3 regions of the Fictibacillus sp. b24 genome follow, and region 1 is predicted to be linked to each of the others. Evidence: riboswitches for the same ligand, from Rfam matches in the RefSeq annotation. Region 1 holds a riboswitch; each other region holds the start of a gene.

Region 1 (7,385 bases):
ACTATGCCAAAGTATACGATTGTTGACAAAGAAACTTGTATCGCATGTGGAGCATGCGGAGCTGCAGCACCAGACATTTACGATTATGACGACGAAGGAATTGCGTTTGTAACTCTAGACGATAACCAAGGAATCGTTGAAATTCCGGATGTATTGTTAGAAGATATGCAAGACGCTTTTGAAGGCTGTCCTACAGACTCCATTAAAGTTTCTGAAGAGCCTTTTGATGGTGATGCATTAAAATACGAATAGTACCAAGTTTTCACCAAACCCTCTTTTCAGAGGGTTTTTTCTTTATTTTATTAAGGATGATTCTCATTGTCAATTAGTTTTCTAATAATGAAACCGCTATCATAAAAATCGTAGTTGTACCCTTCTTCAGAATGTGTTAAATTATCAAAATATTGATACTACTTATACAAAAATCAAGGGGTGGAACTGTGACAGCAACCATATTAGTATGTGATGGAATTACGAGCGATGGAGTTGAACCATTAGTAAAGCTTGAAGGCGTAGAACTTATCTTTGGAAAGCTAGAAGATTTCGAGCAACCTGAAAACATTCATGGCATCATGGTAAGAAGTGCAACGAAGATCACTGAAGCAGTCTTAGAAAAATTGCCTGAACTTCGGATTGTTGCTCGTGCTGGTGTGGGTGTTGATAACATCGATATTAATGCTGCTACTAAAAGGGGTGTTCTTGTCGTTAACGCACCTGAAGGAAACACCATTTCAACGGCTGAACACACTTGGGCAATGATGATGTCTTTAGTACGCAATATCCCCCAGGCTAATCAATCGGTTAAACAAGGTGAATGGAATCGTAAGAAGTATACCGGTCAAGAATTATACCAAAAAACACTCGGGATAATTGGTATGGGACGAATTGGTTCAGAACTTGCAAAGCGTGCGAAAAGCTTTTCCATGAATGTCCTTGTTTTTGATCCTTATTTTTCTGCTGAGAAGCAAAAAGAGCTATCTGTTACTTCCGTTGACCTTGACACACTTATTCAACAAAGTGACATTATGACCGTTCATACCCCACTTACAAAGGATACCCGTAAACTATTAAATTATGAGAATTTAAAACATGCAAAAAAAGGTGCATTTGTTCTAAACTGCGCACGTGGAGGCATCATTGACGAAGAAGCACTTCTCCATTATTTAGATAACGGTCACCTTTCTGGCTGTGCACTGGATGTGTTTGAACAAGAACCCCCAGTAAGCCGTTCATTGATTGATCATCCTAATGTCATTGTAACTCCGCATATTGCAGCTTCAACTGTACAGGCACAGAAAAATGTGGCATACATGGCAAGTGATGAAATTAGATCCTATCTCTTAAATCAGCCATTAAAACACGCTGTGAATTTCCCATCACTATCTAAAGACACCTATGAAAAACTGATTGCTTATTATGATTTTTCCAACCTTCTTGGTTCGTTTACAACTCAATTTTTCAAAGAACCTGTTTCAGAGATTTCTATAGGCTACGGAGGATCATTATCAGAAACTGATACGACTTCACTCACACGCAGCTTTCTTTGCGGATTTTTAAAAACGAGACTTGACCGGCCGGTTAACGATGTTAACAGTATGGTAGCAGCGAAAGAACAAGGCATAGTGGTTGGAGAAAAACATGGAACAGCTGACCATGGTTATCCAAACATCATTCATGTAAAAGTAACTGGCGTCAACAAGATATTTACGCTTTCTGCAACACTCGTTAAAGGGTTCGGCGGCCGTATTATTCAGCTAAACGGCTACACGGTAGACTTTGTTCCTCAAGGTTCACTTTTGTACATTGAACACAGAGACACTCCAGGAATCATCGGAAAAGTCGGGGCATTTTTAGGTGAAAGAAACATTAACATCGCTACGATGCACGTTGGAAGAAAATCAGCTGGCGGAGAAGCGATGATGGTTTTAACATTTGACACCCAGCTGCCGGAATCTACTCAAAAAGAGCTTGCAAGTATTGAAGATCTTCTTGTTTGTAAACCGTTAGACTTGTAAGTATAAAAGACAGGCTGTTTTCGTAAACTTTGTTGCTCATGAAAGTGGTTGATTTCCGTTTCAGATGCTCCCTTTCCGCGGGGCAGGTGGTGAGCCACATTCGTACGTTTCACTTTTAAGTGTCTCACCTGCCCGCCTGTCCCGCAGGAGTCTCGCATCTTACACTCCAATCAACAATCTTAGAAGACAACATTTGAAAGCAACAACCTTTTAGAAAAAAGTGTTTAGAAAAGAGCCAATAGAAAAAAGCTCTGCATTGAAATCATTCTAAAGCAGAGCTTTTTTGAGTTTTTGATTACGTTTTAAGAGTTTTACTTACCCTAATTCTACTTCTTTCCTCTCTCCGCCTCTAAACGTCATGAGTTTCGTGTATCCCGTCTCTTTGGCTAGCGTAATGGATGCTTCATAGTTTTCTCCAACCTGATGAGGTTCGTGAGCGTCTGACGAAAGTACGATCGGAATTCCTTTCTTGTAACAGAGTGAAAGGAGTTCGGGTTCAGGATACAGCCTCCCAACCGGTTTCCGAAGTCCAGCAGACGAGATCTCTACACATGTCTTTGAACGGCTTAAAGCATCTGTAACACGGTCATACTGTTCATATAAGAATTCTTGATCGGCAGGAACATAGTTAAAGATCTTCACAAGATCAAGATGCCCCACGATATCAAATAAGTTACTTTCAGCAAGCGTAACGATCTGATCATAATATACACGATACGTTTCATAGAGATCACGACGATCCCATTCTTTTCGGTACTCTGCCAAATCTATTCCAAAATCGTCTACCCAGTGAACAGATCCGATCACATAATCAAACGGATAAGATTTGATGAACGCAGCCATTTCCTCATGACTGCCTGGTGTATAGTCCATCTCAATAGACATTCTTACGTCCATTCCAAGTTGATCAGCTTGTTTAAACAAGTTCACATAATCGTCCATCTTGTAATAGCGTCTTTCTTCCATCCATGGTTTTGATACAATGTTCTTTGTTTCATAAAAATGATAAGCGTGTTCTGAAATTCCAAACTCTTGTATCCCTTTTTCTCTTGCTGTGTCTACAAATTGCTTTAGATAGTCGATTGTTAAAGTGCCTTTTTCCAGATGAGAATGGTAATCCGTTAACATATTAATCTCCTTTTTAAAAACGTTTTACCATATGTATCATGAATATCTGTTTCAATCAAGAGTTTATGCTCCTAATTTAACTCCAATAAATAATACGCTAAGGCACATCATTAAAAACATCACTGCAAAAAAACGGTTTAAATAGTCTCTCATTTTGTCCTCCTTTAGAAAAGTTAAATCAACTTTATCATCCTATTCAAATAAGACTTATTTTGAACCATTTTTTTGCAGAAAAAAAAGCTCCCTATTCAAAGGCAGCTTTCTTGTTCATATCTTTATTAATTTGATGCTCCATTACGTAAAGAAGCGGTTTATAAAGTACTACAAAGAATACCACATTTCCAATCGCATGATTAAGGTCAAACGGCAGCCCAGCTATATAATATGGCCAAAATTTTTGCATGATAATTCCGCCCATTATAACCGACATGATGAAACCGAATAAAAATCCGCAGAAACCAGCATATAAAGGTAAAATCATCCACGGTATGTTGTGACGGTATCGACCTATCAGGCCGCTCATCACGGCAATAAGACCCCAAGCAATCATCTGACCGAACGACCATAAGCCGTGGCCTAAAACTAGGTTTGTGGTTAGTGTACTCAAGATAGCAAGCAGCAGTCCGTGAATAGGACCTAGTACAAATGATGCCAAAATCAAAATCGTTGTGTTTGGCTGAACGTTTGGTATCATTGCAAACCAGATTCGCCCTACAGTTAAAAGAGCAGCTAACAAAGCAATGATCGTCATTCTTCTAATACTGAGATTATTCATATTTATGGAAGTCGAACTCTAAAGAATCTCCCGGCTTTAAAGTGATTTCCTTTGCGCCTTTCATTGCTTCCTCACCATTCACAGAAAAGAACCATGATGTTTTATCCTTTTCATTTCCCTCAATTCCTTCAATACTGCTTATAAATGCACCATCGAATTGAGTTTTGATATCAAAGTTATCTTGCATCACGTCCATAATTGTTGCACCTTTTGTTAAATCCACTTTCTTCTCTGTTACCTTTTCTTTTCCATTATCTTTAGTGATCTGAACCGTGACTTGTTCTTTTTTTGTTTCCTCTTGTTTTGGCTGATCCGTGTTTTCCTTTACTTCAGTCGTTCCACAGCCAACAAGTATCATGATCATTGTTGTAAATACTAAAAGTAGTTTTTTCATCATTTTACCTCTTTCTTGTCTTGAGTTAAGGTTTTTCTCAAATCATGTTGCTCTTGAAAGAGTTGATATCCGTTTCAGGTGCTTCGCTATCCGCAGGGCGTGCGGTGAGCCTCCTGCCGCAAAGCGCCATTAGGAGTCTCACCTGCCCCGCTCGTCCCGCTGGAGTCTCACACCTTCCTCTACAATCAACTTTTCAATAAAGATTCAGGAAAAAACCCATAAATTTAGTGAATTTACGTATAACTAAAAAAATCCCCTTCGTCTACGAAGGAGATTAATAGTATACAGGCAGAAAACAGCAGCCGGCTCTCCGGCACTGTTAAACACCCCCCTATCCTCGTAGGTCATGTCATGTAACAAACAGGCAGGTCTCCTGGCTCTTGATCATCGTCTCCTATCGCCTTCCCGTATTAACAGTGGCGAAACTATAGGATTCTCACAATTACAGTGGCGGGACCGCAACGGCATTTAACCGTTTTCCCTATTAAGCGTGTCCAATACTGGACTGCACCTGTTTAACACTTATGAATTTTTTGAAAACACAATTCTTATTATAACGTAATGGAGAAATTTGTGAAATCTTTTTTTATATCATTTTTTGTTCCTTATGAAACAAGATTAATCGGGGTGTATTGCTAATTTATTTCAACGTTCGCGGAATAACAAAGGAAAATGTCGTACCTTCATTATTTTTGCTGTGAACGCTGATTTGTCCTCCATGTGCTTCTACGATGTTTCTTGCTATGGCTAATCCTAGACCAGTACCACCGGATTTCCCTCTCGTTCTAGCTTTATCCCCTTTATAAAAACGTTCAAATACAAACGGTAAATCTTCTTCTTTGATCCCAGATCCATTATCGCTCACATAAAACTTAACGTTCTGTTGGCTCACACCAATCGACAGATTTACAAATCCACCTTGTGCCGTATGGCGAATCGCATTATCAATTAAATTGGTTAACACTTGTTCAATTCTATCCGGATCTACTTCTATTTGATCTTGATGGGAGTCCAGGTTACCGTCAATAGAAAGATTTAACTGAATATCTCTGTCTTTGGCAGGTCCTTGGAATTTACGCACGATTCTTTCTGCAAAAGGCACAATCGCAAGAGAGGCGTAGTGAAGTTTCATGTGTCCTGCTTCTAGTCTTGCGAGATCGAGCAGCTCGTTAACAAGCCTGCCCATTCGTTTTGATTCATCTAAAATAATGCCAGCAAGCTCTTTTTTCTCTTCTTCTGATTCTGCGATATCATCTACGATCGCTTCACTATATCCTTGCAGCATAGCAATCGGAGTTTTCAACTCGTGAGAAACATTGGCAACAAAATCTTCTCTTAACTTATCCATTCGGCGTTCTTCCGTCATATCACGAAGTACTGCGACGGCACCTCTAATAAGGGATTGATCATATAATGGTGTCATCACGACTACCCATGAGCGGCCTTGAATCGCAATCTCTGTCATCTGCTCACTCTCAAGTGAGACAACTTGCTGAAAAAGCTGTCTGACAGCTTCAGGAACATTTCCGTTCACTTCAGTCTTCATCCCTGATTCATAATAAAACGCTTGTAAAAAGCGATCGGCAGGAGGATTAGTAACTAAAATGTTCATCTTTCTGTCAAAGGTAATCACACCGTCCGCCATAGAACTTAACACACTTGTCAGCTGTTCTTTTTCTTGATTCAGCGCTGTGATGTTATTTTTCAATTGACGTCCCATACGATTGAACGTCATTCCAAGTTCACCGATTTCATCATGTGTTAAAATCGGCACTTTCATATCAAATTCACCTTTAGCTACAGACGTTGCAGCTTCTCGCATTCTTCTTAACGGCGCCGTAATCCGGGTTGATAGGAAAAACGCAAAAACTGTAGTTAAGATGATAGCTATACCAGCTGCTAAGAAAATCAAATATTTTGTGTGATTGGTTGTCTTTTTCACATTTTCAATCGACTGATAAACATATACTCCACCTTTAGTATTTCCGGCTTCGTACGGTTCCCCATAAATGATCATCGTCTGCTTGGACTCATCATTTTTGTTCACTACAGGAAAATCTCCATTCACGTAGATCTTCTTTCCGTTTTCCGTAACCGTAGAAAGTTTATCGTTTTGATTAAATACGGAAACTGGTATGTACGGTGCATTATCATACAAGTTTTGAGACATGAATGAATCCTGGTTTTCATCAATGATCATGATGGACATAGAATAAGCTTCAGCCATCTCACTCGTAATGCGGATTGCTTCTTCCCTATTCTCATCACTTTCCATAATGAGTACAAGCCGGTCTGCCATCTTAGTTAACTGTTCGCGTGCTTGGCTATCGTAAAACGTTTCAAAGAACTGAGTGAGCAAAATGGTTAATAAGGTTAGTACAACGGAGACTAACAATAAAATCGTTATCCAAAGCTTACCAACTACACTTCTCCAGATCATTCATTTCCCGCCTCAAATTTGTAGCCTACTCCCCAAACGGTTGCAATCATAGAAGCTGCATCAGGAGACACTTTATTTAGTTTTTCACGAAGTCTTTTTACATGTGTATCGACTGTTCTTAGATCACCAAAAAACTCATAATTCCATACATCTTTAAGCAATTGTTCACGTGCGTAGACTTTATCAGGTGTTTTTGCTAAGTAATAAAGCAATTCATACTCTTTAGGAGTTAGATTCACCTCTTTGCCTCCTGCTGTCACACGGTGTGCATCGTGATCAATCGTGAGGTGTTTAAATACCACTACATTTTTAGCCACAGTCTCTGTTTGAAGGAACTTAGTAGGTGAAGATCTTCTTAACAGTGCTTTTACACGTAAGATGACTTCCCTCGGGCTGAAAGGCTTTGCAATATAATCATCCGTGCCTGCTTCAAACCCTTGAATACGGTTAAGTTCTTCGCCTTTTGCTGTTAACATGATGACTGGTGTAGCTTTCTTTTCTCTTAACTTCTCACAAACTTCAATGCCATCCATCCCTGGGAGCATGAGGTCGAGCAAGATAAGATCAAAGTTAATAGATACAGCCATCTGAAGAGCATCCTCACCATTTTCAGCTTCATGCACTTCATAGTTT
Region 2 (7,385 bases), 230 kb from region 1:
ACAACTTGGGCAGCGCCGTGGCTTGGCTTTATTGGGGGAATGTTTGTCTTTATTATTGGTATGGTTTACTTGGAATGGAGACGAAGACAAGCGGCAGCAAAGGGAGAAGGCTATGGGACGGGTCACAGCAACGAGCCTGAAAAAATTGAGTCTGAAAACCTTCCGAACGCATTTATTGCGATCCTTCCACTCATTTTGGTAGGAGTCTTCAACAAATGGTTCACGGTTCTTATTCCTAAGTATTACGGAACAACTTTTGACTTTTCTGCCATTGGTATGAAGAATGTACCCGCGATCCAGATTCCGACACTTGCTGCAGTTTGGGCAGTTGAAGGTGCATTGATCATTGGTATCATTACGGTACTTCTGTTCTCATTTAAAAGAATTAAAAACAACTTTAATAAAGGTATCAACTTATCGATCGGCGGTGCTTTGCTTGCCACTCTAAATACAGCATCAGAGTATGGGTTTGGGGGAGTAATCGCAGCACTTCCAGGTTTTACGGCAGTGAATACAGCCATGTCAAATACAATTAAAGATCCGTTAATAAATGAAGCAGTTACTACTACAACTTTAGCTGGGATTACAGGATCAGCCTCAGGCGGTATGAGTATAGCGCTCGCAACAATGAGTGAAACATATATCGCACAAGCGAATAAATTAGGCATTGATCCAGAAGTCCTTCACCGTGTTGCTTCTATGGCGAGCGGCGGGATGGATACTCTTCCTCACAATGGAGCCGTAATTACACTGTTAGCTGTTACAGGATTAACTCATAAACAGGCTTATATTGATATTTTCGCAATGACAATTATTAAAACAGTAGCTGTATTTGTCATTATTGGACTTTACTATGGTCTTGGTATCGTATAAGAATTATGAAAGAAAAGGAGTAGTCATACATGAGATCCTTCGTAGAAAAAAAAGTTGTTTTTATTACTGGAGCTGCAAGCGGGATCGGGCTGCAATTAGCTAAAGCGTTTGCCGAACAAGGTGCAAAGGTCGTAATCAGTGACCTTAATAATGAGAAGGCAAAAGAGTCAGCTGAAGTTTTGGTACGTGATGGTCATGATGCTATCGGGCTAGGGTGCAATGTTACAAAAGAGGAAGACATAACAAACGCATTGGATCAAGCTCATCAACATTATAATCGGATTGATATCCTGATCAACAACGCTGGATTACAATACGTATCACCACTAGAAGAGTTTCCTACTGAAAAGTTTCAGCAGTTGATTTCTGTAATGCTTACTGCTCCTTTTATTGCTACAAAACATGTGTTTCCGATCATGAAAAAACAAGGGTTCGGACGCATAATCAACATGGCATCAATAAATGGATTAGTCGGTTTTGCTGGAAAATCCGCTTATAATAGTGCAAAGCATGGAGTAATCGGATTAACTAAAGTAGCAGCTTTAGAAGGTGCACCACATGGTATTACTGTTAATGCTGTTTGTCCTGGATATGTAGATACACCCCTTGTAAGAGGACAGCTTGAGGATCTAGCGAAAACTAGAAACGTTGAACTTGAAAAAGTTTTGGAAGAAGTGATCTACCCGCTTGTTCCTCAAAAACGCTTGCTTGATGTTCAAGAAATTGCCGATTATACCCTGTTTCTTTCTAGTGAAAATGCAAAGGGTGTTACAGGGCAGGCTATTGTGATTGATGGCGGTTATGTGGCTCAATAAAAAAATAATAATTTTATAGATTTAATTGACATTTACTATATTTAGTGTCAGAGTAATGATACAAACCTATATATGGAGAATTCAGGTGCCGGAAGTTTCCGGCTTAAAAGGGAATTCGGTGAGAAACCGAAGCTGTCCCCGCAACTGTAATTGTGGACGAAATGGAATAGCCACTGTACAGATTAGCTATAAGTATTATGGCTGCTGTATGGGAAGGCCCAAAGTAGGAAGAAGCAAAAGCCAGTAGACCTGCCTGAAATACTCCTATTTTCTTTTCCTCGGGGATTGGGAGAAAGAACAGTGACTGTATAAAGGTATTCTTGCAGCAATCACACGTTTCTTTCACCCTCTTCCTGATGGAAGGGGGTTTTTATTATGATTTAAGGAGTGTTTGAACAATGAAAATGACAGCTGCAAACTCTTTACTCGGGGAGTGGTTAAGAGAATGTGTCGAGAATTTCCCAGGAATAGAAGCGAAGGCATTTTTAGAAAGAGCTGAAAAACTAGAAAGTGAAACTGAGACAAACGATTCTGCATCTCTATACAGACAATTAGTGATGGAAGCATTAAATGGTTTAACTGCAGAAGAACCTGATTGGACGTTTGTAGCGGCACAGATTTATTTGAAGCAGCTATATGAAGAAGTAAGACGTAACAGAGGAGAATTAGAGAATCCCCCCTATTCAAATCTGTGTGGATTAATTCAAAAATTAGTGGGCTTGAATATCTACGATTATACGATCCTAACCTCTTATAATGAGCAAGAAATTGAAGAAGCTGAAAAAATGATAGATCCAGCTAAAGATAAGCTTTTTACATACATAGGGTTGAAAACGCTGGCTGACCGATATTTGGCAAAAGGGTTTGATAATGAGATTTATGAACTGCCTCAAGAACGGTGGATGCTGATTGCCTTGTATTTAATGAGAGACGAGGATAAAACGAATAGGCTTCAACAAGTGAAAGAAGCTTATTGGGCACTTTCTAATTTATATATGACGGTCGCAACCCCGACCCTAGCTAATGCAGGTAAAAGTTTTGGCCAGCTTAGCTCATGCTTTATTGATACGATCGACGACAGTCTTAGAGGGATTTTTGATTCGAATACCGATGCAGCAACCGTCTCTAAAGGCGGTGGAGGACTAGGAATCTATCTTGGTAAGATTCGTGCGAGAGGCTCAGATATTAAAGGATTTAAAGGCAATTCATCAGGTGTTATCCCATGGATGAAGCAGTTAAACAATACTGCAGTTTCTGTTGATCAACTAGGACAAAGGCAAGGAGCGATTGCCGTTTACCTAGATATATGGCATAAAGATATTTTAGAATTTTTAGATGCAAAGTTAAATAATGGTGATGAGCGAATGAGAACACATGACCTGTTTACAGGAGTATGTCTTCCGGATCTATTCATGGAACAAGTTGAGAAACGGGGAGAGTGGCATCTGTTTGATCCCCATGAAATAAGAAAGGTAAAGGGATACTCATTGGAGGATTTCTTTGACGAAACAAAGGGCTTGGGAAGCTTCAGAGAAAAATATACGGAGTGTCTTGAAGACGATAGACTTTCTAAAAAATGTGTACCGGCAATTGAAATCATGAAACGTATCATGAAATCTCAGCTAGAGACGGGAACTCCTTTTATGTTTTATCGCGATACGGTAAACCGTTTAAATCCCAATCCTCATCTAGGAATGATCTATGCTTCTAACCTGTGTACAGAGATTATGCAAAACATGTCCGCAACCGTCGTTTCTTCTGAAGAGACTGAAGATGGAGAAATTATTATCAGAAAAACACCAGGAGATTTTGTGGTATGTAACTTATCGTCGCTTTCTCTCGCTAAGGTAATTCAAGATAATGTGTTAAAAAGAGTAATTGATATTCAGATCAGAATGCTCGATAATGTGATCGATCTTAACCGTATTGATGTTCCTCAAGCAATGCTTACTAATCAAAAATACAGAGCGATAGGGGTAGGAACATTCGGATGGCATCATCTTCTTGCAAAAGAGGGGATCAAATGGGAAAGTGATGAAGCAGTATCTTATGCAGACAAACTTTATGAAATAATCAATTACTATGTAATAAGTGCTAGTTGTGAGCTCGCAAAAGAAAAAGGAAAGTATCCCGCATTTGATGGGTCAGACTGGGCGAATGGAGACTATTTTTTAAAGCGAGGGTATTCTTCTGAAGAGTGGAAGTGCTTAAAAGAAAGAGTAAGAATGCACGGCTTAAGAAATGGATATCTTATTGCTGTTGCTCCAAATTCTTCTACGTCAATTATTGCAAATTCAACGCCTAGTGTTGATCCGATCTTTAAAAAGTTTTATTCAGAAGAAAAAAAGAATTATAAGATTCCAGTAACAGCACCCGATCTGAGTACTGAGACAACGTGGTTCTATAAATCTGCTTTTCTTATTGATCAAACTTGGAGTATCGAGCAGAATGCTGTAAGACAAAGACATGTGGATCAATCCATTTCGTTTAACCTTTATGTTAATCACAATATAAAAGCGAAAGAGCTGCTTCATCTGCACATGTTGAGCTTCCAAAAAGGGTTGAAGACTACCTATTATACGAGATCTACATCAATTGAGCTGGAAGGATGTGAAAGCTGTGAAAGTTAAAGCTGCCGAACATCTGCAGAAGAGAAAAATCTATGATGTGGAAGCGCCTAACGCTTCTACGGGTATTATCAATGGAAGAAGCTCTAATATACTGAACTGGGACGACGTCAGATACAAATGGGCATATCCGCTGTATAAAAATATGTTATCTAATTTTTGGACGCCTTTTGAGATCAATATGTCTAGCGACAGCAAACAATATGTAAATCTATCTGAAAAAGAGCAAGATACCTTTAATAAAATTATTGGATTGTTAGCTTTTTTAGATAGTGTACAAACCGATTATTCAAGCAGAGTAGCAGCCTTTTTAACAGATTCGAGTCTAGCTGCACTCATGGCGACTCTATCCTTTCAAGAAGTCATTCATAATCAGTCGTATTCATACGTATTGTCTTCTTTGGTTCCTAAGGCGAAGCAAGATGAAATATTCGAGTATTGGAAGACAGACGCTGTTCTAAGAGAACGCAACGATTTTATTGTGCAAGGCTATGAGGAGTTTCTTCATCACCCCAGCCCTGAAACATTTTTAAAGTCTATTATTTACGATGTGATTTTAGAAGGATTAAATTTTTATTCGGGATTCAGTTTTTTCTATAATCTAGCTAGAAATCAAAAGATGGTCTCTACTTCAACGATGATTAACTATATTAATAGAGATGAACAGCTGCACGTTTATTTATTCTGCCAAGTATTTAAAGCAGTCTTAGCTGAATATCCGCACTTGAAAGACGAAGAACTTGAGGTGTTTGCTAAGAGTACTTTCAAAAAAGCTGCTGAGCTGGAAATTAAGTGGAGCAATTATATTATTGGGAATTCGTTCGATGGCATCCATGCTTCTGATTTAGAAGCGTATATTAAGTTTATGGCAAATAAACGTCTAAATGAGCTCGGGTTTGAAAAGATATATCCACAGCATAATAAAAACCCTCTTTCTTGGATTAAAGCATACTCTGATGTGAATGCTGGAAAAAGTGATTTTTTTGAGCAGAAATCGAGACAATACACTAAGGTATCTGATGAAAATGGGTTTGATGAACTATAAAAAGCCGGGAAATTCATTCCGGCTTTTTTCCATTTGATTGTTTATAATAACAATAAACCTTATTTGAGTTCTTCCTTCACTTCAAACTGCTGACTCACTTTTTCACACTCTTCATAGTATTTTTCATGTGTCCGTTTAATAACATGATCAAACACTTCGTCAACCTCGTTGCTTAAAATCTTTATTCCTTCTCCTGTAATACCACCCTTTACACACACTTTCTGTATGAGTGTAGGCAATGTGTAAATATCTTTTTCTAGTAATTTTCCCATGCCGATGATCATGTCGCTAGCAAGCTGAGTTGCTTGAGCTTTTGTTATGTCTGTTTGATTAACCGCAGAGTTAATGAAACATTGCAGGACGTAGCCTATAAATGCAGGACCGCAGCTAGCGATATCCGAGGAGATCCGAGTTATATTCTCATCAATAACAAGCGGCGTAGAAATATAGGCCATCAATGAAAGGAGTTTCTCCCTATAATCAGAGTGACAATTTTTTCCGAAAGATAGGAGAGATGATCCGGATAATGCTCGGTTATTGATGCTCGGGATGGCTCTGGCAACATTGCATTCTACTACATCTTCAAGCTGTTCACAGGAAATAGGACTTGTGATCGACACGACTAACTGATGTTTAGAAATATTGTTTTTGTTGGTAGACAGCAGCGAATAAAATTCATGTGGTTTTACACAGATAAATACAATTTCAGCAAAACGAAAAACTTCTTCAGGTGTTTTTCCGATTCTCATTTTAGGATAGGCGTTCTGCAGCCTCTCCGCTTTCGACAGGGTGCGGTTAGTAACCATCAGCCTAGATGGTGAAACGGCTGAAGATTCGATAAAAGAAGAAGCAAGAACGCTTCCCATATTTCCGGTTCCGATAATTCCAACCTTCATACCTGAACCTCCTTCCTCTACCTTAAAATCTATGCACACGATGTTTTGAATATGATTTTTGCGTAGTTCAAGCTTATCTAAGTAGGTGAAATAATGGAGAAAATTAAAGAACATCTGAATGGAATCATTGGCATAGGTATCGTCTTTCTACTCGTAATAAGTTTATCTTTATTCAATTATTTCAAAAGCGAGGAAAATATTCCGATAACATCTCAAATACCTGCACATAATGAACCCGAAATAAAGATTTCTGACACGCCTAAGCAAGAGGAAATAGATGAGAATAAAGAAGTACAAGATATTATGGTCGATGTTCAAGGAAGTGTTAAGAATCCTGGTGTATATAAAATGAGAGATGGAGACCGCGTGATGCATGCTATTCAAAAGGCGGGCGGTTTCCAAGAGCAAGCAGAGCTTCGTTCCGTTAATCAGGCTATGAAAATATCTGATGAGATGATTGTTTATGTTGCTTCAAAAGGAGAGGAATATGAAGTTCAGAGGGAAGAAGGAAGCAATGGGTCTCAAACTAGCGGTTTAATAAACATTAATTCTGCTGATGAAGCCTTGCTGCAGACGTTAAACGGCGTAGGTCCTGCCAAAGCACAAAGTATCATCACATATCGAGAAGAACATGGACCATTTACTTCAATAGAACAATTAATGGAAGTTAGGGGTATTGGAGAAAAGACGATCGAACAATGGAAAGATAAAATCAGTTTTCAGTAATGGTTTTTATTGACCCTATAAATAACGGGGTCTACACTAGTGTTATACAAAATAGAGGAGGCGGTTGGTGTTGCAGCGAATTTCCTGGAATGAATATTATATGGCACAAAGTCAGTTGCTTGCTCTGCGGAGTACCTGTACGAGGCTAGCGGTGGGCGCAACAATTGTTAGAGATAAACGGATTATCGCGGGTGGATATAACGGTTCTATCTCAGGTGGAGTGCACTGTATTGACGAAGGTTGTTACGTTATTGATGGCCACTGTGTAAGGACGATACATGCTGAAATGAACGCTCTTTTGCAATGCGCAAAGTTCGGAGTGCCGACTGAAGGTGCTGAGATGTATGTAACCCATTTTCCTTGTTTGCATTGCTGCAGATCTATTATCCAAAGCGGTATAAAA
Region 3 (7,385 bases), 2.0 Mb from region 1:
TCAAGGCTTAGCGTATTCGACGATCGCTCTTGCATCACTCATTCCATGTTCCATCATGGCAATCGGTGCATCTAACCTTTTTGCGAACAACATTTACCGTGATCTTATCAATCCGAAAGTAAAGGGTGCAAAATTGACGATGATAACACGCGGCATGGTTTTCGTTGTTATTGGACTCGCTTTATTATTTGGTCTTGTGTTTCCGCAGGCTCTCGTTTCCTTGCAGTTGCTTGGCGTATCCGGAATGGTACAGATCTTCCCTGCGATCGTGATCAGCTTGTTTTGGAAAAATCAATCAAGAGAAGCAACAATCATCGGTTTGCTTGTTGGACTAGCGGTTACGTTTACCGTCTATTCAACGGGAACTTCTCTAGGAATCTATGAAGGTTTCTGGGGATTAATGGCTAACTTTGCTGCTGTTGCAGTATTGAATCCGCTGTTTGTAAAAAAAGCGAAGTCATCCACAAACGCTGTTAAGAATTATCTTTTTGATGAGAAAGCGGAAAAAGTGGATAAAGTTGCGTAAAGACGCACAATAGCAAGAGGATGGCCCTTTGCGGTCATCCTCTTTCTTATTTTCAGCGTTACTTACCTTGATTTTCTTCTCTAAAGCTAAGTATCTTTTGATTAAATTTCATACCAAGTACTTTAAAGTAAATCGAAAACCCAAAGATCGCGCCAAGATAGATGACATGATACAGAATCAGCATGTTATAGAAAGTTGCTGATCCTACGCTAAACCAATGAAACATTTGTGACATGCCGAATAACACAAGGCCAAGCAATATATATTGAATAAATACTTTAGTAGCACCTGACAGCTTGATTGCACTTTTCTCATTCCAAAACAAATACTGAAACACCGTGACAAGAATGCTTAAGAAAAAGATTTGCACGATGAGTTCAAAAGGAATTTCCCTCACTCCCATTATGGAACCAAAAATTACATATATAATGATCCCTGCTGAGAAGAACAAACTCATCATCATTTTAAAATCGACCATAAACTCCATTACTTTTTTCCACATACTCAGCGCCTCCTAAAATCCTAATTTTTCTTTCAGCTTAGGTACATATTGTCTGGATACGATCATATTCTCTCCATTTTCAAGCATCACTTCTACCTTGCCCCCGAATCGAGGTGTAATGGTTTTGACTTTATCCAGGTTTATGATAGTCGATTTAGTAGCCCTAAAAAGATGACCATCACCGAACATTTCTTCTACATGATAAAGTCTCATCGAAACTTCATATACGCGCTCTTTCGTATAAGCAAAATTTTTCTTATCTACAGATTCAAAGTAATAGATATCATCTGGTGAAAGCAAATAGGTTTTTTCATTTATGGAACCCATTATTTTGCGTTCAAACGATCTAAGTGACGTTAAAATTTTGATTACTTCCTCGTTCATCTCTTTACATTTCAAGACAATTTCAAGCTCTTGTGCATCGTCATTTTCTATGATGGTAATCTTCATCCTCCACCCTCCCTCGGCTATTTTTTACCTTGTGGATTCAGTATATGTCAGCGAATTCCGCCAGTAAATCTCTTCCGAACTAAGCTGCGTTTTCTTATTACTAAGTTGCATGAATCGATTTTCAAGGCTGTTTCCGCAAATGAAAACAATCGAACAAACAACAAATGTTGGGCATTTGCATAGACTATGGCGACTTTATTTTTTGGAGGGTATACACATGAGCTATATGAATCCAGAACAGCAGCAACAGCAAGGCACCAGTCAGCAGCAGGCTCTGCAACTATCTCTTCAGCTTATTAAAGAGGCTGTTGCAGGAGAAAGAGAAGATCAGCTGTTTTATGAGTATTTAATTTCACAAGCACCGACAAATGAAGAGAAATTAATTATTGCATCTATACGTGATGATGAGAAAAGGCATAACAAGCTTTTCAAAATGATTTATAAAGATATCACAGGTCAAGAAGTGCCACCTGCCAATGGTGAAGAGTTTCAAAAGCCTAAATCGTATAAAGATGGACTTGTTAGAGCACTTTTTGGAGAACTTCGAGCTGTGGAAAAGTACCGTGTAATCAGGCAAGGACTTCCTAATCAATACTATCGAGACATTCTGTTCAACATTATTACAGACGAAATTAAGCACAGTGCTAAGTACAACTACTTATATACCTTTAACAGTCAGCCAGGTTCATCCCGTCTTCCTCAAACAGTTAGCGCACCGGCGCCTCAAACTCAGAGTGTCGCAGATAAATGGGTGACCTATATTGATCCTCTTGTAAAAAGAGCTTTAAAAGAAACGGAAGAAGGGATTAACCTTACTCACTTATATCAGGAGTTTATTTTATCTGGTGTCCTGGTTGGTCAAGGGTTCACACCAGAGCAAGCCATCGAGCAAGTTGAAGAGTGGGAGAAAACAGGAGAGTCTCAGCTGCTAAAAAAGAGCAAGATGATGGGAAACCAACAAAGATAAGGAGGGAGCGAAATGGATTCTGCACAAGCATTTACAAAGCCTTTTATTGGAGATCAATTTCCGGAGACGACAGTTCATACCACCCTTGGGGAACTTGTCCTCCCAACAAGCTATCAAGGTCATTGGTTTGTCCTCTTTAGCCATCCTGGTGACTTTACCCCTGTATGTACAACAGAGTTTGTTGCCTTCCAAAAACTTATGCCTGAATTTAATAAGCTCAACACATACTTAATCGGTTTATCTGTAGAGCAGGTGTACTCTCACCTTAAGTGGATCGAGTGGATTCAGCAAAATTTAAAAGTTGAGATCACCTTTCCTATTATCGCGGACAGTCTAGGCAAATTGGCGATGAGACTTGGGATGATTCATCCTACGATGGGCACAAGAACGGTTCGAAGTGTTTATATCGTGGACCCCACAGGAAAAATTAGAATGATTCTTACGTATCCCGAGAATGTCGGGCGTAACATTAATGAGATATTGCGAGCGGTTAAAGCTTTGCAAACTGCTGATGCCAATAAGGCTGCAACACCTGCAAACTGGCCAAAAAATGAACTTATCGGAGACCGCTTAATTGTACCACCGGCTAGTACCGTTCAAGAAGCCAAAAAGCGTGCCGATCAAGCGCAATCTGGAGAAATTCAGTGTTACGATTGGTGGCTATGTTCAAAACCATTATCTTAGAGATGGAAATGACTTATAAAGGTGAGGACTGAGCCTTTGTGGGTCATTTTTATTTTGTGAAGATTGATATTAACGTTAATATTTTTATGGATGTCTTTTATAGGCAAACCGTTCTCTTCAGCGTCTCTTCCAGCACAGGTACTTCATCCTTATACATCTGCCACCATTATTCTCCATTAAAAAAAGAGCCTAAACCCCAGAGATGGTACTACTGTTGGGTCAGACTCATTAACTTTAGGCCGTTTTAATTTTAAAAATGAAATAATAGTACTTATACAATACAATAAGAACCAAAATAACTCTTACCATGGTACTCTCAGCCATTATAAAGGCAATCGCAATCATGGAGTCTGCGAACAGGTTAATCATAATCTTTTTTCTGAGCGTCAAAGAGCGTTCCTTGATAAACTCTTCGAGGTGCTGTTTATATATAGTGGTGCCTTTAAACCACACTTCAAATCTCTTAGACCCCTTTACAAAGAAATACGATGCCAGAAGTAGAAATGGCGTTGTTGGAATCAATGGCAATACAATCCCTACCATTCCTAAACTAAGGAAAAAGAATCCCAATATCACAAATATAATATTCTTCACTTTCATTGGAATTCTCCCTCTCTTCAGGCGTTTCTTGTTAGGCGTTTGCGTTTTTATACAACAGACGCCGCTCCTTTCTTAATGGAGCACTGTCAAAAAAAGCAGCCTCTTCTTCTGTTTCTGGTATCACGCTTGGTACGGGCGATGGCTTTCCATCTTGATTGATTGCTACCATTGTTAAGATAGACGTTGTGTTTAACGTTCTGTTTCCCGTCTCTAAATTCTGGCACTCTACTTTTACGTAGACTTCCATTGAAGTTCTTCCCGTTGAGATCACAACTCCCTCTAAAATGAGGATGTCGCCGACTTTAGCTGACGATAAAAAGTTTACATTATCAATGGATGCTGTTACAACCACTTTCTTGCTATGCTTCATTGCTGTTATGGCTGCAATTTCATCAATGTATGATAAAACGGTACCGCCAAAGATCGTTCCCATGTGATTGGTATCAGGGGGTAAAACCAACTTTGTTTGAATTGTTCGTGAAACGTTTGCTGACAACTGCTGTTCCATACCATACCTCTTTTCTGGAGTTTGAACACTCCTAGTTTAGTAGAGGGAGTTGGTTTAAAAACAGATTAGACGCAAATAAAAATCCATCACAAAGGATGGATTAACACGCAGCATAATAAACAGACCACAAAACAAATCTATTAAAATACCCTACGTCTTATCTTCCCAACTCCCGAAGAAGATCAACGACATAATCACGGCAGGTCTCCTGACTCGTGCCTTATGCCTACTCTAAGCCCTTCCCATCGTTAAACAGTGGATTTGCTTATTTCGTCAGCACTTACAGTTGCGGGAACAGCTCTGGATTCTCACCAGATTCCCTATTAAGTCTGCAACAGACACCATGATTACTGGATCTTATTGAATTATAAATCTCCCTTATTGTATCATTAATCATTTTTACTTTTTACAAAACATTCTTATCTCCTTCATATTGCGTTTAAAAACCCCTGTTATTCTTATTTCAAAAGAATGGGGAGGTTTTCTGATTGATACGTCCAAATGCATTAATTCTAACCGCAAACTATGGAAGCGGGCATGTTCAGGTCGCAAATGTTCTCGCCGAAGAGCTTAAGAGTAAAGGGTACGAACCTATCATTTCAGATTTATTCGGAGAGGCTCATCCAATCATGGCTCAGATTACACAGTCTCTTTTTATCAAAAGCTTCTCTCATGGCTCTTCTTTTTATAAATGGTTCTATTATGGAACGAACAAGCTGAACGCAACGACGATTACCCAGTTTTCCCGTTACTTAGGCCGCAAGCGTTTCATTGAACTGATCGAGAAACATCACCCTCGTTTCGTCATAACCACTTTTCCGCTTCATGCTGCTCCTTTTTTACTAAAAAAATCACGCTATAACATTCCGATCTATACCGTAATTACGGATTATTTCGCTCATCCTTTTTGGATTAATCCTTCCATCGACCACTATTTTGTGGCGTCTGATTCAGTTAAACAAGGTTTGATGAAACATCAAGTGGATGAAAATAAAATTACTGTAAGCGGCATTCCGATTCGGTCTGGTTTCTACCAATTTATAAATAAAGAAGTGATCTTAAATAAATATGAAGTCTCTCACAGCAGCCATGTAGTTACCATTCTTGCTGGCGCACAGGGTGTCCTTAAGAATGTAAAGCAATTGGCTGAGCGTTTGCTTCAGGACCCTTCCCTAACAATCATAGTGATTTGCGGTAAGAATAATGATTTATATGAAAAACTCTTGCCAACCGCAGTTCAATATCCCGAAACTTTCCGATTGTTTGGATATGTAGAAGAGCTTCATGAAATCTTAAAACTGTCCCATTGTTTGATTACAAAACCAGGTGGTATCACCATAACAGAAGCCGCAGCCCTTAACCTGCCCCTTATCTTATATAAGCCAGTGCCAGGCCAGGAAAGTGAAAATGCAAAACATTTTCAATCACATGGAGCTGCACTAATTGCAGAATCAACAGATGAGATTGCTCATTGCGTACAAAGGTTGTTTCATAACAAACAACTGCTAGCGGGCATGAAAACTGCTCTAAAGTGTATCCACCAGCCCGTTTCTTCTCAAAAAATTGTTCATCACGCTTTACAAGGCTATCAAAAACTCAAAGCATAGGAGCTTTGAGTTTTAAATTTCAGTTATTCTTATTTACCGTAAATCCACTCTGATTTTAAACGGTCAAATTCTCCCTGAAGCTCCATCTCATCCATCCATAAGTTAACCCAGTTTTGGAAAACTGCATCGTTTTGGTGCATTAAATAACCTTTTTGACTTTTAGTGAAGGTATTATCAGTAAGAGCAGCATAAAGTCTCGAATCTTTCCCCGCATAATAAATAGCTTCTACACTATCTGTAATCATGACATCTACCTCACCTTTAGCGACCATTGGCGGAATATCGAGATTATTATTTATGACAACTACTTTAGCTTGTTTAATGTGAGCATCAACAAACTTCTGATTTGTTCCTCCTGGATTCACACCAATCGTTACATCTGGACGATCAATATCTTCTAAACTTTTAAAACGTTCCTGATCTTCTTTCCGAATTAATGGAGCTTTACCATCATTCAAATACGGTTGAGTAAAGTGTGCATCTTTTTGTCGTTCTGTATTTCGGCTAATCCCGCCAACAGCAATATCAAATTTGTTATCCAATAGATCACTCATTAGTGTTGGCCATGATGTTCTGACAAATTTAATATCTACACCAAGGTCTTTAGCCATTAACTTAGCTGCTTCGATGTCATATCCTTCATACTGTTTGGTTTCCTCGTTGTAGTATGTAAAAGGTTTATAATCTCCTGTCGTACCTACCCTGATTATTCCTTTCTTTTGGATGTAATCAAGCCTAGATTGCATATAGAATTTGTTTGATTTTACACCTTTTTTATAACCAGATGCTTCAGCAGCCTGTTCGACAGAAACATAATTCTTACCATTCATTTCAACGGTTGATAAATTTTTACCGTTCCAATTAATCGTTCCTTCCTTTTGTGCTCCCGCAAGATTGAAATTTAACCCTGCAACCACGAGGATTCCTAACAAGCAGAAAAATGTGATTTTAATCCAATTTCCTCTCAAATGACACCCCTCCTATAAAATGTTATTCATTAGTATAGGTGGCGATTATGTAAGATTCAATAATTTATTCTGAATATTCTTAAAATAAGTCTTTAGTTTTACGCATAATTGCTTATGTTTTACGCCAACTAGTTCACGTTATGCTTTGGTATATTCTCTAACTCAATTTAGACCCTGTTACGCTCAAGAATGCCCTCGTTTCACGCATATCACTATATATTAGCCTCACTGATTTTTATTTCAGCCAGATATACATCCTCAAAATGAAAGCTGACTTCAAAGGTCATTTTTATGCCTTTTAAGCCAGCTTTTTTAATAAAACTTATAAGAAACAATATACTTTCGAAATTCAGTAAAATTAATCTTCCTTAGCACCATCTTCTGCAATCGCTCTTAGATCGGCATAGAAAAAGTCATCGTTGCATAAAGGTGAATGTTCGTTTTCGGTTTTGTATTTATCAACGATTTCTTTCAGTTCACCCGCATCGCCTTTTGCATTTATGATCTCAACAAGCTCATTCAACCCGGCTGATGTTTCTTGATCGATTCTTTCTTCTTTATCATCCTTCATCA

Evidence for each region. Region 1 has a riboswitch for cobalamin ahead of QUF49_RS08680 (DUF4430 domain-containing protein). Riboswitches for the same ligand answer to the same signal wherever they lie in the genome.
Region 2: linked by a shared signal. The riboswitch ahead of QUF49_RS07390 (ribonucleoside-diphosphate reductase subunit alpha) and the one ahead of QUF49_RS08680 (DUF4430 domain-containing protein) in region 1 are both predicted to bind cobalamin.
Region 3: linked by a shared signal. The riboswitch ahead of QUF49_RS19115 (acyl-CoA thioesterase) and the one ahead of QUF49_RS08680 (DUF4430 domain-containing protein) in region 1 are both predicted to bind cobalamin.

Annotation. Positions count from the first base shown of each region.
Region 1 is NZ_JAUCES010000005.1:1,678,852-1,686,236, reverse strand. Features, by position in the region: gene QUF49_RS08705 (ferredoxin) at 4-252, shown strand; gene serA (phosphoglycerate dehydrogenase) at 441-2,015, shown strand; gene QUF49_RS08695 (hypothetical protein) at 1,958-2,173, opposite strand; gene QUF49_RS08690 (histidinol-phosphatase) at 2,331-3,143, opposite strand; gene QUF49_RS08685 (ECF transporter S component) at 3,388-3,918, opposite strand; gene QUF49_RS08680 (DUF4430 domain-containing protein) at 3,911-4,312, opposite strand; cobalamin riboswitch at 4,659-4,842, opposite strand; gene QUF49_RS08675 (ATP-binding protein) at 4,953-6,752, opposite strand; gene QUF49_RS08670 (response regulator transcription factor) at 6,749-7,385, opposite strand, start outside.
Region 2 is NZ_JAUCES010000005.1:1,449,544-1,456,928, forward strand. Features, by position in the region: gene QUF49_RS07380 (GntP family permease) at 1-873, shown strand, start outside; gene QUF49_RS07385 (3-hydroxybutyrate dehydrogenase) at 903-1,688, shown strand; cobalamin riboswitch at 1,755-1,960, shown strand; gene QUF49_RS07390 (ribonucleoside-diphosphate reductase subunit alpha) at 2,087-4,318, shown strand; gene QUF49_RS07395 (ribonucleotide-diphosphate reductase subunit beta) at 4,308-5,360, shown strand; gene comER (late competence protein ComER) at 5,420-6,256, opposite strand; gene QUF49_RS07405 (helix-hairpin-helix domain-containing protein) at 6,350-6,982, shown strand; gene QUF49_RS07410 (ComE operon protein 2) at 7,053-7,385, shown strand, end outside.
Region 3 is NZ_JAUCES010000005.1:3,630,838-3,638,222, forward strand. Features, by position in the region: gene QUF49_RS19085 (sodium:solute symporter family protein) at 1-526, shown strand, start outside; gene QUF49_RS19090 (hypothetical protein) at 585-1,028, opposite strand; gene QUF49_RS19095 (LytTR family DNA-binding domain-containing protein) at 1,041-1,478, opposite strand; gene QUF49_RS19100 (ferritin-like domain-containing protein) at 1,696-2,445, shown strand; gene QUF49_RS19105 (peroxiredoxin) at 2,458-3,129, shown strand; gene QUF49_RS19110 (YbaN family protein) at 3,364-3,723, opposite strand; gene QUF49_RS19115 (acyl-CoA thioesterase) at 3,761-4,237, opposite strand; cobalamin riboswitch at 4,419-4,598, opposite strand; gene QUF49_RS19120 (MGDG synthase family glycosyltransferase) at 4,726-5,844, shown strand; gene QUF49_RS19125 (transporter substrate-binding domain-containing protein) at 5,874-6,812, opposite strand; gene QUF49_RS19130 (hypothetical protein) at 7,171-7,383, opposite strand.